Regions from separate parts of the Streptomyces mabaensis genome, predicted to be linked through region 1. Evidence: riboswitches for the same ligand, from Rfam matches in the RefSeq annotation. Region 1 holds a riboswitch; each other region holds the start of a gene.

What was found. Region 1 has a riboswitch for cyclic di-AMP ahead of ACWV17_RS16710 (NlpC/P60 family protein). Riboswitches for the same ligand answer to the same signal wherever they lie in the genome.
Region 2: linked by a shared signal. The riboswitch ahead of ACWV17_RS06455 (M23 family metallopeptidase) and the one ahead of ACWV17_RS16710 (NlpC/P60 family protein) in region 1 are both predicted to bind cyclic di-AMP.
Region 3: linked by a shared signal. The riboswitch ahead of ACWV17_RS24080 (LysM peptidoglycan-binding domain-containing protein) and the one ahead of ACWV17_RS16710 (NlpC/P60 family protein) in region 1 are both predicted to bind cyclic di-AMP.
Region 4: linked by a shared signal. The riboswitch ahead of ACWV17_RS07400 (transglycosylase family protein) and the one ahead of ACWV17_RS16710 (NlpC/P60 family protein) in region 1 are both predicted to bind cyclic di-AMP.

The regions. Positions count from the first base shown of each region.
Region 1 is NZ_JBSOPZ010000016.1:107,156-110,643, forward strand. Features, by position in the region: gene pcrA (DNA helicase PcrA) at 1-1,061, opposite strand, end outside; cyclic di-AMP (ydaO/yuaA leader) riboswitch at 1,229-1,389, shown strand; gene ACWV17_RS16710 (NlpC/P60 family protein) at 1,388-2,602, shown strand; gene ACWV17_RS16715 (hypothetical protein) at 2,753-3,277, shown strand; gene ACWV17_RS16720 (class F sortase) at 3,300-3,488, shown strand, end outside.
Region 2 is NZ_JBSOPZ010000005.1:151,354-154,841, forward strand. Features, by position in the region: gene ACWV17_RS06450 (GntR family transcriptional regulator) at 1-497, opposite strand, end outside; gene ACWV17_RS06455 (M23 family metallopeptidase) at 700-1,494, opposite strand; cyclic di-AMP (ydaO/yuaA leader) riboswitch at 1,508-1,665, opposite strand; gene ACWV17_RS06460 (M16 family metallopeptidase) at 1,876-3,243, opposite strand; gene ACWV17_RS06465 (M16 family metallopeptidase) at 3,264-3,488, opposite strand, start outside.
Region 3 is NZ_JBSOPZ010000029.1:20,041-23,528, forward strand. Features, by position in the region: gene ACWV17_RS24075 (acyl-CoA dehydrogenase family protein) at 14-1,117, shown strand; gene ACWV17_RS24080 (LysM peptidoglycan-binding domain-containing protein) at 1,198-2,019, opposite strand; cyclic di-AMP (ydaO/yuaA leader) riboswitch at 2,022-2,182, opposite strand; gene ACWV17_RS24085 (class II glutamine amidotransferase) at 2,564-3,397, opposite strand.
Region 4 is NZ_JBSOPZ010000006.1:103,868-107,355, reverse strand. Features, by position in the region: gene ACWV17_RS07410 (cytochrome P450 family protein) at 1-411, shown strand, start outside; gene ACWV17_RS07405 (transglycosylase family protein) at 524-1,471, shown strand; cyclic di-AMP (ydaO/yuaA leader) riboswitch at 1,728-1,908, shown strand; gene ACWV17_RS07400 (transglycosylase family protein) at 1,913-2,614, shown strand; gene eno (phosphopyruvate hydratase) at 2,911-3,488, shown strand, end outside.

The sequences.
Region 1 (3,488 bases):
AGCAGGATCGTCGTCGCGTCCGGGTAGTCCTCCTCGAACTGGAGGATGTTACGGATGGTGGCCCCGCGGAACGCGTAGATCGACTGGTCGGCGTCACCCACCACACACAGCTCGGCGGGCGCCACCTCCTGCGTCCCCGGCCCGACCAGCTCGCGTACGAGCGTGTACTGCGCGTGGTTGGTGTCCTGGTACTCGTCGACCAATACGTGCCGGAACCGGCGCCGGTAGTGCTCGGCGACATCCGGGAACGCCTGGAGCAGGTGCACCGTGGTCATGATGATGTCGTCGAAGTCGAGCGCGTTCGCCTCGCGCAGCCGCGACTGGTACATCGCGTACGCCTCGGCGAGCGTCTCCTCGAAACCTCCCCCGGACTCCGTCCGGGAGGTGCCCCCAGCCGCCTGCCCGGCGAACGTCTCCTCGTCGATCAGCTCGTTCTTCAGGTTCGAGATCTTGGCGCTGAAGGACTTCGGCGGGAACTTCTTCGGGTCGAGGTCCAGGTCACGGCAGACCAGGGCCATCAGCCGCTTGGAGTCCGCCGCGTCGTAGATCGAGAACGACGACGTGAAGCCGAGCTTCTTCGATTCGCGCCGCAGGATACGGACGCACGCGCTGTGGAAGGTCATGACCCACATCGCATGGGCACGCGGTCCGACCAGGCTCTCGACGCGCTCCTTCATCTCACCGGCGGCCTTGTTGGTGAAGGTGATCGCCAGGATCTCGCCCGGGTGTACCCTGCGCGCGGACAGCAGGTGCCCGATCCGGTGCGTCAGTACGCGCGTCTTGCCGGAGCCCGCGCCGGCGACGATGAGCAGCGGCGATCCGGAGTGCACCACCGCGGCCCGCTGCTGCTCGTTCAGCCCGTCGAGCAGGGCGGCGGGGTCGATCACCGGCCGGGCGGCCCCGTCCCGGTAGTACGCGTCCCGGTCGACGGGCGCGTCGAACTTCCCGCCGAAGAGGTCGTCCGCGCCCGCTTCGGGGGCGTGCTCCTCGGGGGGCGGCGGGTGCTCCTCGCCGGAAGGCTGGAGGTCCGCCAGGAAACTGTCGTCAAAGAGGCTGCTCATCGCCTCCCGAGTCTAGGCCGCCGCACTGACACCGCGGTCACGAGTTCCGGTAGGTAACGAAAATGTATCGGACATATCGAACATCAGCCTTCCCTCCAGCCACACCGATTGGCTAGCGTGCTCCGCCAAGGCCCTCCGTACCCCCGTCGGCGAACCGCGCCGGAACGGATGGCCCCGCGCCGAGTCCGGCCTGCCGTACGGCAGTTCGGAGCCGGGGACCCACCATGCACAACCGGGGTGAATCGGACCGGCTCCGCCGGACCGTAGGGCAACCTTCCGCATGCCCGAACCCGACAGCTAACCCGGTAGGCGGTCCACGGAAGGAGATGCCGGCCTTGGCGTCGCATCGCAAGCCGCGCACCCGGATTCGAACCACCGCTCCCGCGGTCGGGATCACGACCGCAGCCACCGCAGCCCTCGCCTCCGTCAGCCTTCTCGCGCAGAGCGCGAGCGCCGCGCCCGGTGCGCCGGCCGAGCCGAAGCCGAGCGTCGAGGACGTACAGAAGAAGGTCGACGAGCTGTACCGCCAGGCCGGTACGGCCACCCAGAAGTACAACGCCGCCAAGGAGCGCACCGAGACCCAGCGCAAGAAGGCCGACGTGCTGCTCGACCAGGTCGCGCAGAACACCGAGAAGCTGAACGAGACCCGGCGCGAGCTCGGCACCTACGCCGCCGCGCAGTACCGCACGGGCGGCATGAGCCCCACCGCCACCCTCCTGCTCGCCGACGATCCGCAGGGCTACTTCGCCCAGGACCACCTGATGGACCGGCTCGGCGGCCGCGAGCAGCAGATCCTCAGCGACTACCGCGCCCGGCAGGCCGAGGCGGCCGGGAAGCGGGCGGAGGCGACCAGGAGCCTGGAGTCGCTCACCACGTCCCAGGCCGATCTGCGCGCCGGGAAGCAGGAGGTCCAGCGGAAGCTGGCCGAGGCGCGCGCGCTGCTGTCCGAGCTGACCGCCGAGGAGAAGGCGCGGCTCGCCGCGATCGAGCGGAAGAAGGAGGAAGAGGCGCGGCGGAAGGCCGAGGAGCTGGCGCGCGAGCAGGCGGCCGCCGAGAAGCAGCGCCAGGAGGAGGCGGCGCGGCAGGACCAGCAGCCGCAGCCCGGCACGGACACCGGCTCCGACGCGGGTACTGGTTCCGGTACGGGCTCGGGTACTGGTACGGGCTCGGGCACCGGCTCCGGTACGTACGCCGCCAAGGCGGAGAAGGTCCTCTCCTTCGCCCGGAACCAGATCGGCAAGCCGTACGTCTGGGGAGCGACGGGCCCCAGTTCGTACGACTGCTCGGGCCTGACCGGGGCCGCCTGGAAGACCGCGGGCGTCGACCTGCCGCGTACCACCTGGGACCAGGTGAAGGTGGGCGAGCGGGTCGCGACCGCCGACCTGCTCCCCGGTGACCTGGTCTTCTTCTACGACGACATCAGCCACGTCGGCATCTACATCGGCGACGGCAAGATGATCCACGCCCCGAAGCCGGGGACGAACGTCCGCGAGGAGTCGATCTACTACATGCCGATCTACGGCAGCGTGCGCCCGGCGTAGTCACGCTGCGTCAGTTGGGCGGGGCGCCGCCCAACTGACGCACCTCTTTGCCCCGTTCGCGCGCCTCGGGTCGCGGGCTGTCGTAAGCCCGCCTAGCGTCTCCTGCGTCGAGGCGCATCGAAGGCTCCTCGAGGATCCGGAGGAGTCACCATGCGAGGGATGCGTGCCGGTGCCGCCGTCACCGTGCTCGGTGCCGCCGCGCTCTGCCTCGGCACTCCCACGGCTACGGCCGCTGACGCGGCGCTCCGTGCCGCCGGCTGCGAGACGTCGGACGTCACCGTCAGTGAAGGACGCTCCGGCACCGCGAAGGTCGAGCCGGCGGCCGAGCCCGGTGCCGAGTACGACGTGACGCTCGACTGCGCGGGCGAGGAAGGGCTGGCCGGCCTCACCATCGCCGACGCCGAGGACGCTCCCGAAACCGACGCCGAGCACGACGACACCGACGAGCACGAAGACACCGCGTACGGCGACACCGAGCACCAGCTCGGTGGGCACGACGAGCCCGGCGCCTGGGCGGAGTCCGGTCCCCCCACCGGCGTCCGGCAGGGCGTCAAGGCCGGGGTGGGCGGCAGCCTCACCGGTATCGCTCCGGTCCCGACGGCGGCCGGGGCCGCGCTGATCGCGGGCGCCGCCGGGGCCGGCGTACACCTGATGCGCCGGCACCGCAGGAGCTGAGCCGGCCCGGGGAGAGGGAGGCATGCCGCAGTCACCGCAGACGCGCGGGGCGTGGGGTTCGGTCGCCGTCGTACTGCTCGTCGGAGTGTTCCTGGTCCGCTACGGCGCCGCGGAGTCGCCGGGACCGCCGCAGCCCGCCTCGGCCGTCGCAGCCGTCACAGCCGAAGGAGCTGCATCCGCGCCGACCGCCACGAGCGCCCCGACCGCTCCC
Region 2 (3,488 bases), on a different contig from region 1:
GGCCGGGCGGGCGCCTCGACCGCGTACATCCAGGCGATCTTGTGCCGCAGCTGGGTGAGCAGCGCCGTGAGGCCGGGACTGCCCGAGGCCTGGGCGAGCGTCTCGTGGAACCAGCCGCCCAGCGAGCGCAGATCCTCGCCCTGCCCGCGGCGGGCCCGCTCCTGCCCCAGCCTCACCAGGCCGCGCAGCACCTTGAGATGCGCCTCGGTGCGCCGCCGTGCGGCCCGTGCGGCGCCCAGCGGCTCCAGCAGCATCCGGATCTCCAGCAGGTCGGCCGCCTCCTGCTCGGTGGGCTCGGCCACGCAGGCGCCCGCGTGCCGGCGGGTGACGACGAAGCCCTCGGACTCCAGGGTGCGCAGGGCTTCGCGGACGGGGACGCGCGAGACGCCGTAGCGGCGCGCGAGCACCTCCTCGGTGAGTCGGCTGCCGCGTTCGAAGACACCGGAGACGATGTCGTCGCGGATTGCCGTGCATACCGAGTGCGCGGGAATGCGCATGACCGGACCTCCGCCTTAATCCCCGCGAAACGCGGTCGGACGACGCCTGTTCTGCGACTCTATTGCAGCGCGCGGGAATTTCCGACGGCGGGCGGGAAATCAGGTATATCTTCTGGCCAAAGTTCCTGGCGGAGAACGGCCGGGGAACGCCGAAGACCCCGACGCGGGGGCGGGGCCTTCGGAAGCTGTCGGTGGAGGAACCTCAGAGGCTGACGCCGTGCGAGCGCAGGTAGCCGACCGGGTCGATGTCCGAGCCGTACTCGGCGCTCGTCCGGGCCTCGAAGTGGAGGTGCGGGCCGGACGAGTTGCCCGTCGAGCCGGAGAGGCCGATCTGCTGCCCCGGGGTGACGGACTCGCCGACGGACACCGAGAGGGAGGACAGGTGGCCGTACTGGGTGTAGGTGCCGTCGTTCATCTTGATCACGACGTTGTTGCCGTACGCGCCGCCCCAGCCGGCCTCGACGACGGTGCCCATGCCCACGGCCCGCACGGTGGTGCCGGAGGCCGCGTGGAAGTCGACACCGGTGTGGCTGCCGGAGGACCAGGCGGCGCCGCCCGCCTGGTAGGAGGTGGAGACGTACGAGCCGGCGATCGGGGAGACATAGCTGTTCAGGCGCTTGCGCTCGGCCTCACGGGCGGCGCGCTCCTTGGCCTCGCGCTCCGCCTTGGCCTTCGCCTCGGCCTTGCGCTTGGCCTCCTCGGCCCGCTTCTTCGCCTCGGCCTCGGCCTTCGCCTTGGCGGCGGCCGCCTCGGCGGCCTGCTGCTGGGCCTGCGCCTGGGCGTCGATCTGGTCGGCCAGGGTGTCGGCGACGACGATGGCGTTGAGGCCGGTGTCCTCGACCGTCGCGGCCGCCGGCTCGGCGGCGGCGAAGGCCGGCGAGCTCAGGGTGCCGACGACGCCCGCGGTGGCGAGGGTGGCGATGCCTGCGATGTTCGCGCTCTTGCGCGTCATACGGCTCGGACGACGGTGCTTCCCGGTGGCACGGGTGAACGCCATGAAGAGGCTGATCCTTTCCTTCCTTCTCGCCTACCGGGTTAGCTGACGGGTTCGGAGCAGGAAGGTCTCCTACGGGCTTCCTCTGGCGAGGAGGCCCGATTCACCCCAGGGACTGCGTGGGTCCCCGGCTCCCCAGGCTCGCGCCTGACGGGGACTCGGCGATGGCTGCCCGGTGCCGCGGGTGCGACGCTCACATCTGACGAACAGCCGGACAGACGCTAAGCGGCTCATCTGTCAATCACCAAACAGACACGGTTTTTTGTAGCGCACGCCACAGGCCAGACACCCAACCTCCGCAACAATCCGGACATATGGGAGGACCCCGGTGGCTCGCCGGCCACCGGGGTCCCTCTTGTCCGTCTTACTGCCGCTTACGGCCGATCAGCCGGTGACAACAGTCACTTCGCCGATGCCGAGCGCCTTCACCGGCTCCTCGATCTGCGACGCGTCACCCACCAGGACGGTCACCAGCCGGTCGACCGGGAACGCGCTGACGGCCGCCGCGGTGGCTTCCACCGTGCCCGTTTCGGCCAGCCGTACGTACAACTGCGCCTGGTAGTCGTCCGGCAGATGCTGCTCCACCTGGTCGGCGAGCGTGCCGGCGACGGCCGCGGCCGTCTCGAACTTCAGCGGGGCGACACCCACCAAGTTCTGTACGGCGACGTCGCGTTCGGCGTCGGTGAGGCCCTCGGCGGCGAGCGTGCGCAGCACCGTCCAGAGGTCCTCCAGCGCCGGGCCGGTGTGCGGGGTGTCGACCGAGCCGCTGATGGCGAGCATGGCCGCGCCCGTGCCGTCGGGTGCGGACCGCAGCACCTGGCCGAACGCCCGGACGCCGTACGTGTAGCCCTTCTCCTCCCGCAGGACGCGGTCCAGCCGGGAGGTGAGCGTGCCGCCGAGGCAGTACGTGCCCAGCACCTGGGCCGCCCAGACCCGGTCGTGCCGGTCGGGGCCGATACGGCCGAGCAACAGCTGGGTCTGCACGGCGCCGGGGCGGTCCACGATCACCACGCGGCCGGTGTCGTCGGCGGTCACCGGCGGCACCGGGCGCGGCTGCGCGGAGCCCCCGGTCCAGGCGCCCAGGGTCTCGGCGAGGACGGCGTCCAGGTCGGTACCGGTGTAGTCGCCGACGACCACCGCGGTGGTCGTGGCGGGGCGAACGTAGGCCTCGTAGAAGCCCCTTACGGCCGCGGAGTCGATCCGCGCGACCGTCTCCTCGCTGCCCTGCCTCGGGCGCGACATCCGGACGTCTGCGGGGAACAGCTCCGCGGAGAGCTGCTTGGCCGCGCGGCGGGACGGGTTGGCCAGCTCGTGCGGGATCTCGTCGAGCCGGTTGCGCACCAGGCGGTCCACCTCGCTGTCGGCGAACGCGGGGGCCCGCAGCGCCTCCGCGAGCAGCCCGAGGGCCTTCGGCAGCCGGGAGGCGGGCACTTCGAGGGAGACCCGGACGCCCGGATGGTCGGCGTGCGCGTCCAGCGTGGCGCCGCACCGCTCCAGTTCCGCGGCGAACTCCTCGGCGGTGTGCTTGTCGGTGCCCTCGGACAGGGCGCGGGCCATGATCGTGGCCACACCGTCGAGGCCGTCCGGCTCGGCGTCCAGCGGCGCGTCGAGGATGATCTCGACCGCGACGACCTGCTGGCCGGGGCGGTGGCAGCGGAGCACGGTCAGGCCGTTGTCCAGGGTGGCGCGCTCGGGGGCCGGGAAGGCCCACGGCTTGGCTTCGCCCGCCTGGGGCTGCGGGTGGAACTCCATGCTGGTGATCTCTGCGTCGCTCACTGCTGCGCCCCTTCGGTGCCGTTCTCGTTCGTGCCCTCGGCGTCGTCCGCGTCCTCCGCGTCTTCCGCGGCCACGGGTTCGTACACGAGGACCGCCCGGTTGTCGGGGCGCAGCCGGGCCGCGGCCACGGCCTGCACCTCTTCGGCGGTGATGTCGAGAACCCGCTGTACGGCGGTCAGGGCGAGCTGCGGGTCGCCGAACAGCACGGCGTACCGGCAGAG
Region 3 (3,488 bases), on a different contig from region 1:
AAGCAGCAGACGAGTGAGATTGACGGAAGACCAGGACGAACTGCGATCCGCCGTACGGTCGCTCCTCGCCCGCCACGAGGGCGCAGCGGCCTGGCGGCCGCTGACCGAGCAGATCGGCGTCGCCGGACTCGCCGTCCCCGAGGAGTACGGGGGCGTGGGCTGCGGGGCCCGCGAAGTCCACGTCGTCATGGAGGAGTTGGGGCGGGAACTGAGCCCCGCCCCCTATCTCGGCTCCGCGGTGCTCACGGTGCAGGCGCTGCTCGCCTCCGGTGACGACGCGGCGTGCGCGCGGCTGCTGCCGCGGCTCGCCGCGGGCCGCGACGTGGGGGCCCTGGCGTGGGCCGAGCAGGGCTCCTGGGACCCGGCGGCGATCCGTACCGAGGCGGTCCCCGGGCCCGGCGGGACGTGGCGGATCACCGGGACCAAGGAGTACGTGCTGGACGGCGCCGAGGCCGATGTACTGCTCGTCGTGGCCCGTACGACGGGCGGACTCGCGCTGTTCCAGGTCGCCCTGGACGGTACGGGCGTGAGCCGCGAGGCGGCGGTCACGATGGACGGGACTCGGGCCCTCGCATGCGTGGTACTCACCGGCGCCGAGGGCCGCCTCGTCGGCGCGGCCGGCGAGGGTGGCCGGGTGCTGCGGCACGTGCTGGACCTGGCCTGCGCGGCGCTCGCCGCCGAGCAGGCCGGCGCGGCGGCGCGCTGCCTGGAGCTCACGGTCGCCCACGCCAAGGACCGCGTCCAGTTCGGCCGGCCCATCGGCTCCTTCCAGGCGGTGAAACACCGGCTCGCGGACGCGTACGTGCTGGTGGAATCCGCGCGTTCGGCCGCGCTCGGCGCGGCCTTCGCGGCCGCCGAGGGCTCACCGGAGCTGACCCGCTGGGCGGCCGTCGCCAAGTCCGCCTGCTCGGAAGCGTTTTCCGCGGTGGCGGGCGAGATGATCCAGTTGCACGGCGGCATCGGCATCACCTGGGAGCACGACGCACACCGTTACTTCAAGCGCGCGCACGGCTCGGGCCGGCTCTTCGGCCCTGCCGCGTGGCACCGCGGCCGGCTGGCCGCCGACCTGTGCCCGTCCGGGCCCGCACCGCGGTCGGACGACGGCACCGGCACGTGACGCACGGACCGGCCCGCCGGGCACGGGGTTCTCCTCCCGGACCCGGCGGGCCGGTCGCCGCAAGGGCCCGGCCACCGCTGTCAGTAGGGGCCGTTCACGTTGTCGATCGAGCCGTACTTGTCGGCGGCGTAGTTGCACGCCGCGGTGATGTTGGCGACCGGGTCGTAGCTGTCCGTCGAGGTGCCCGGCACGTGGTAGGCCTGGAACGTCGGGTCGATGACCTGGAGGAGACCCTTGGACGGCGTGCCGGCCACCGCGTTGGAGTCCCAGTTGTTGATGGCCAGCGGGTTGCCGGAGGACTCGCGCATGATGTTGCGGTGGATGCCGTCGTAGCTGCCGGGGATGCCGTGCTTGGCCATGATGTCCAGCGACTCCTTGATCCAGCCGTCGAGGTCGTTGGTGTAGGCGGGCTTCGCCGGCGCGGCGGCGGGCTTCGCGGGGGCCGCCGCCTTCGCCTGGGCCGCGGGCTTCACGGCGGGCTTGGGCGCCGACTTCGCGGCCGGCTTCGCGGCGGGCTTCACGGCGGGCTTCACGGCAGCGCCGATCGTAAGCTCGAGACCCGGGTGGATCAGCCTCGGGTTGTCACCGACGACCGTCCGGTTGGCCTCGTAGAGCTGCTTCCAGCCGCCGATCTGGGGGTGCTCGTCCGCGATCTTGGAAAGGGAGTCACCCACGACGACGGAATAGGTCACGGGGGCGGCCTTCTTCGCAGCGGCCGGCGCGGCGACGGTGGCCGGTGCCACGGCCTTCTTCGCGGTGACGGCCGGCGCCTTCTGCGCCGCGGCGGCGGTGGTCGCGGCGATCACCGGGAGGGCGAGTGCGGCGCCGCCCGTGCCGGCGACGACGAAGCCGCGCGTGATCGGATTGGTCTTGGGACGGCGGTGCTTACCCTTTGCAGGCATGACGCGTTCCTCTCCGTCGCCTGCGAGGTGAGCTGTCGGGTTCGGACTGGAGATGCCCGGCCGCAGTGTTGGTGCGACTTGACCCCAAGCCGTTCCGAATAAACGGACCGGCGGCTTACCTGGGTCCCCCGCTCCTGCCGTACGTGAGTGGTGAGTGCGGTTTCCGGACGGCGGCAGGATTCGGCGGTCCACCCGGATTGACGGTGACCGTAAGCGAAATGGACCCGGCGGAACAAGCCTCGAATTTCCCCGCTCAAAGGGGGCAACTGATCCCGCGGGGGAAAAATCCGTCATCCACCCTGGAGCGAAAACCCAACTTTCTTTCCAGGGAAGGGAACTGGGCCTCCGCGGACTTACCGCACACCATGGCGGCTGTGACCGTTATCACGGCCTCCGCGCGCAACCATCCGGCCCGGCATGCCGAATGAAGGAACGACGAATTGCGCAAGTAAGAGGCAAGAATGACTTAAGGCGTTCTTCTCCATGCAGTTCCACCCATAACGGACATATGCGGGTGGAAAGAGTCATCCAGGGCATCCGGGATTTACACCGGCTGAGGCACGAAGGGCCGCAATTCGTCCACCCCCGGCTGGACCACCCCGTAGCTGCTCTCGGGGACCTCGTTCCAGACGCCCGGCAGATCGCCCAGCGGCTCGGAGACGACCATGCGGGTCTTGTCGGACACGCCCCGCAGCAGCGCGATGTCGGGGTGCAGCGCCCGCACCGCATCCGCTCGGCTGCTGTAGAACAGCGAGCGTGAGGCGCCCCCGCTCGAGTAGCGGAAGGCCCAGAGGCGTTCGCTGTCGGTCACCGCGATCGTCATCTGAAGCGGGAAATCCACCCCGTGCTCCCGTCCCAGCCGTTCCACCAGGCCGGCCATCCGCGCGACAGCCCCCGGCGCGTCCTGGTCCAGACCGAACGTGATCGCCAGGTAGAACATCACTTCCGAGTCCGTCGATCCCTCGATGGAGGAGAACAGCGCCGGGTCGATGGCCATGCAAAGGTCCCGCCGCATGCGGTGGAAGTCGGTGATCGCACCGTTGTGCATCCACATCCAGCGGCCGTGACGGAACGGGTGGCAGTTGGTCTGCTGTACCGCCGTACCGGTCGAGGCGCGGACGTGAGCGAAGAACAGGGGTGAGCGGACATGGCTCGCGATCTCGTGCAGATTGCGGTTGTTCCAGGCCGGGCCCGTGTCCCGCACGATCGCCGGGGTCTTGCTGTCGGCCCCGTACCAACCGATGCCGAAACCATCGCCGTTGGTCGTCTCGACTCCCAGATGTGAGTGCAGGCTCTGGTCGATCAGGGAGTGCTCCGGCTTGTACAGGATGTCGTCGAGCACAACGGGCGTTCCCGAATAGGCGAGCCATCGGCACATGGACAACAATCCCTTCCGCCGTCCGGTCCGCATGCGGATCCGAGGAGCGAGCGGCGCCGCGCGAACCGGTCCCTCCCCCACATGTTCGCCC
Region 4 (3,488 bases), on a different contig from region 1:
CTGCTGGCCACCGGTGTCGAGGAACTGCTGCGCTACGACGGGCCGGTGGAGCTGGCGACCTGGCGTTTCGCGACCGAGCCGCTGACGCTCGGCGGGCAGGCGGTGGCTGCTGGGGACCCCGTACTGGTCGTACTCGCGGCGGCGGACCGGGACCCCGAGCGGTTCGAGCAGCCCGATGTGCTGGACCTCACCCGGCGTGACAATCCGCATCTCGGATACGGACACGGCATCCACTACTGCCTGGGCGCGCCGCTGGCCCGGCTGGAGGGGCGGACGGCCCTCGCGACGCTGCTGCGCCGCCTTCCTGACCTGCGGCTCGCGGCGGATCCTGCCGATTTGCGGTGGCGGGGCGGGCTCATCATGCGCGGACTGCGCACCCTGCCGGTGGAGTTCACCCCCTCCGCAAGGTGACACACGGTCACGCGCGTGACCTTCACGTGATCTCCGCTGCATCGACTTGTGACAAGCGTTCGAGTACCGCTACGTTCACCGTCGTCTCACCCGTCACACGGAAGGCCACCGCATGCGCTCCGGGAACGGCCGCCACCGGCGCCCCCGCCAAGCCCCCGCTCTTGTCGTCGCGGCCGGAGTCACCGGCTCCGCCATCGCGATCCCGCTGCTCGGCGCCACCGGTGCCAGCGCGGCGGAAGCCTCCACCTGGGACCGCGTCGCTGAGTGCGAGAGCGGCGGCACTTGGAGCGCGGACCTGGGCAACGGGTACTACGGCGGGCTTCAGTTCAGCCAGGAGACCTGGGAGCAGTTCGGCGGGCTGTCGTACGCGCCGCAGGCGGACCTCGCCAGCCGCTCCCAGCAGATCGCCGTCGCGGAGAAGGTGCTCGCCGCGCAGGGCCCGCAGGCCTGGCCGAGCTGCGCCGGCCCCGCGGGACTGGCCAAGGGCGGCCTGATCGCCGATGTCGACCCGGGTCTGCCGACGGGGGACATGTCGGTCGGCCCCGCCCCGGTGCGGCCCTCCGAGTCCACTCCGGTGGACACCCCCTCCCTGCTGCCCACCGCACCCGCCGCACCCGCCGCCCCCGCGACGCCGACGGCTCCCGCGGGAACGAACGCCCCCAAGGCGGACAAGCCGGGCCAGTCGGGCCAGTCGGACACCGCGTCACCCGCCGCGTCCGCCCCTGCGGACGCCGCGGCAACTCCCGGCGCCGGCAAGCACCGGGGCGAACCGGCCCCCGGCGAGACGGCGGAGAGCGCCGAGGCGGCCGAGCCGGGCACGCCCGCGGCCGACCGCGAGACTGGGCGGCACGCCTCGCGCGGCGACGACGCGGCGCGCGACGGTGCTGCGGCGGAAGCGGGTGCGTACACCGTCCGTCCGGGCGACAACCTGTGGGACATCGCGGACAAGCAGAACGTAGCGGGCGGATGGTCCGCGATCTACGAGGCCAACGAGCAGGTCATCGGTGTCGAGCCGGACCTCATCCTCCCCGGCCAGAGCCTCGATCTGGGGCAAAAGTAGGGGTAGTTCGGGACTTAATGTCCTAGTTTGCTCAAGTGAGACATGAATCTCTTCCGCCCAACTGGCCCGTCTCGTCCGCCCGGTCCCGCACTTTTGCCTCTCACCTGCGGAAATGACGGATTCGCGGGGGAGGGTATGGGCGTTTTCTCCCCGATGTTCGGCATTGAACATCGGGGAGGCCTGTGTCTACGGTCTGAACCGCTCGCACCGCGGGCTCCTTTCGACCGTCACGCCGAATCCTGCCGACGGGCGAAGGAAGTAGTCGTCGCGTAAGCGCCGTTGGCAGGAGCGGGGGACCCAAGGTAAGTGCCGGGCGCGGCCGTTGAGACAACGGCAGCCGACCGGCTGGGGTGAAGTCGCGCGCCACGACGCGCGGCCGGGCAACTCACTTGGCCCGAACCCGACAGCTCACCTCGTAGGCGTCGGTGAGGGGATCACTCCATGCTGCTTTCCGGCAAGGGCAAACACCGCCGCCCGTCCAAGGCCACCCGCATCGCCACGCTCGCCGGTGTCACGGGTGCGGCCGTCGCCGTGCCGCTGATGGGCGCCACCTCGGCGTCCGCCGCCTCCGTCGCGACCTGGGACAAGGTCGCCCAGTGCGAGTCCGGCGGCAACTGGTCCATCAACACCGGCAACGGCTACTACGGCGGCCTGCAGTTCTCGCAGTCCAGCTGGGCGGCCGCCGGCGGTACGAAGTACGCCCCCCGTGCCGACCTGGCCAGCAAGAGCCAGCAGATCGCCACCGCCGAGGTACTCCTCGACATGCAGGGTCCGGGTGCCTGGGCCTGCGCCGGCGCCGGCAACCTGACCAACGACGGTGTCGACCCGGGCGTCGACACCGGCTCCGCCGCCAAGCCGGCCGAGAAGCCGAAGGCCGCCCAGCCGAAGGCCGCGAAGAAGGCCGAGAAGCGCACCGAGCCTGCCAAGGCCAGCCGGTCCGAGGCGCGTGCCGAGGCCCCCAAGGCCGCCAAGTCCTTCAAGAAGGGCGACGGCGAGTACAAGGTGAAGGCCGGCGACACCCTCGCCAAGATCGCTGAGACCGAGAAGGTCAAGGGCGGCTGGCAGAAGCTGTTCGAGCTGAACAAGGACGTCGTCGAGGACGCCGACGTCATCTACCCGGGCCAGCAGCTCCACCTCCGCTGACCCCGGCCCCGCGGCCTTAGGGCCTGCCCGGGACCGGCCTCGGCGGAAGCCGGTCCCCCCGAAACCGCCCCGGCCCGGCGCGCTCTCCCCCGTGCGCGCCGGGCCGGGGCTTTCTGCCGTCGCGATTACCGTCCAGTACCGCGCGGTGCTTATGTCCCGGCCCGCGGGTATTCGGGCCTGTTTTCGTCCCAGGGTCCGGGCGGTAGGCCGGTGGATGCCCCGCAGCCGGTTAGGCTCTTGCCGCAAGGCCAAAGAGACCCTGCACCCATAGCGTCACATCCCAGAAGGAGATGCTCGTGCCGTCCATCGACGTCGTCGTAGCCCGGGAAATCCTGGACTCCCGAGGCAACCCCACGGTCGAGGTCGAGGTCGGCCTCGACGACGGCAGCACGGGTCGTGCTGCAGTTCCGTCCGGTGCATCCACCGGTGCGTTCGAGGCCCTCGAGCTCCGCGACGGTGACCCGAACCGCTACCAGGGCAAGGGCGTCGAGAAGGCCGTCCTCGCCGTCATCGAGCAGATCGGCCCCGAGCTGGTCGGGTACGACGCCACCGAGCAGCGCCTGATCGACCAGGCGATGTTCGACCTGGACGCCACCCCGGACAAGTCCTCGCTCGGCGCCAACGCCATCCTCGGCGTCTCCCTCGCCGTCGCGCACGCCGCCTCCGAGGCGTCCGACCTGCCGCTCTTCCGCTACCTCGGCGGCCCGAACGCGCACCTGCTGCCCGTCCCGATGATGAACATCCTGAACGGCGGCTCGCACGCCGACTCCAACGTGGACATCCAGGAGTTCATGATCGCGCCGATCGGCGCCGAGTCCTTCTCCGAGGCCCTGCGCTGGGGCACCGAGGTTTACCACACCCTGAAGAAGGTCCT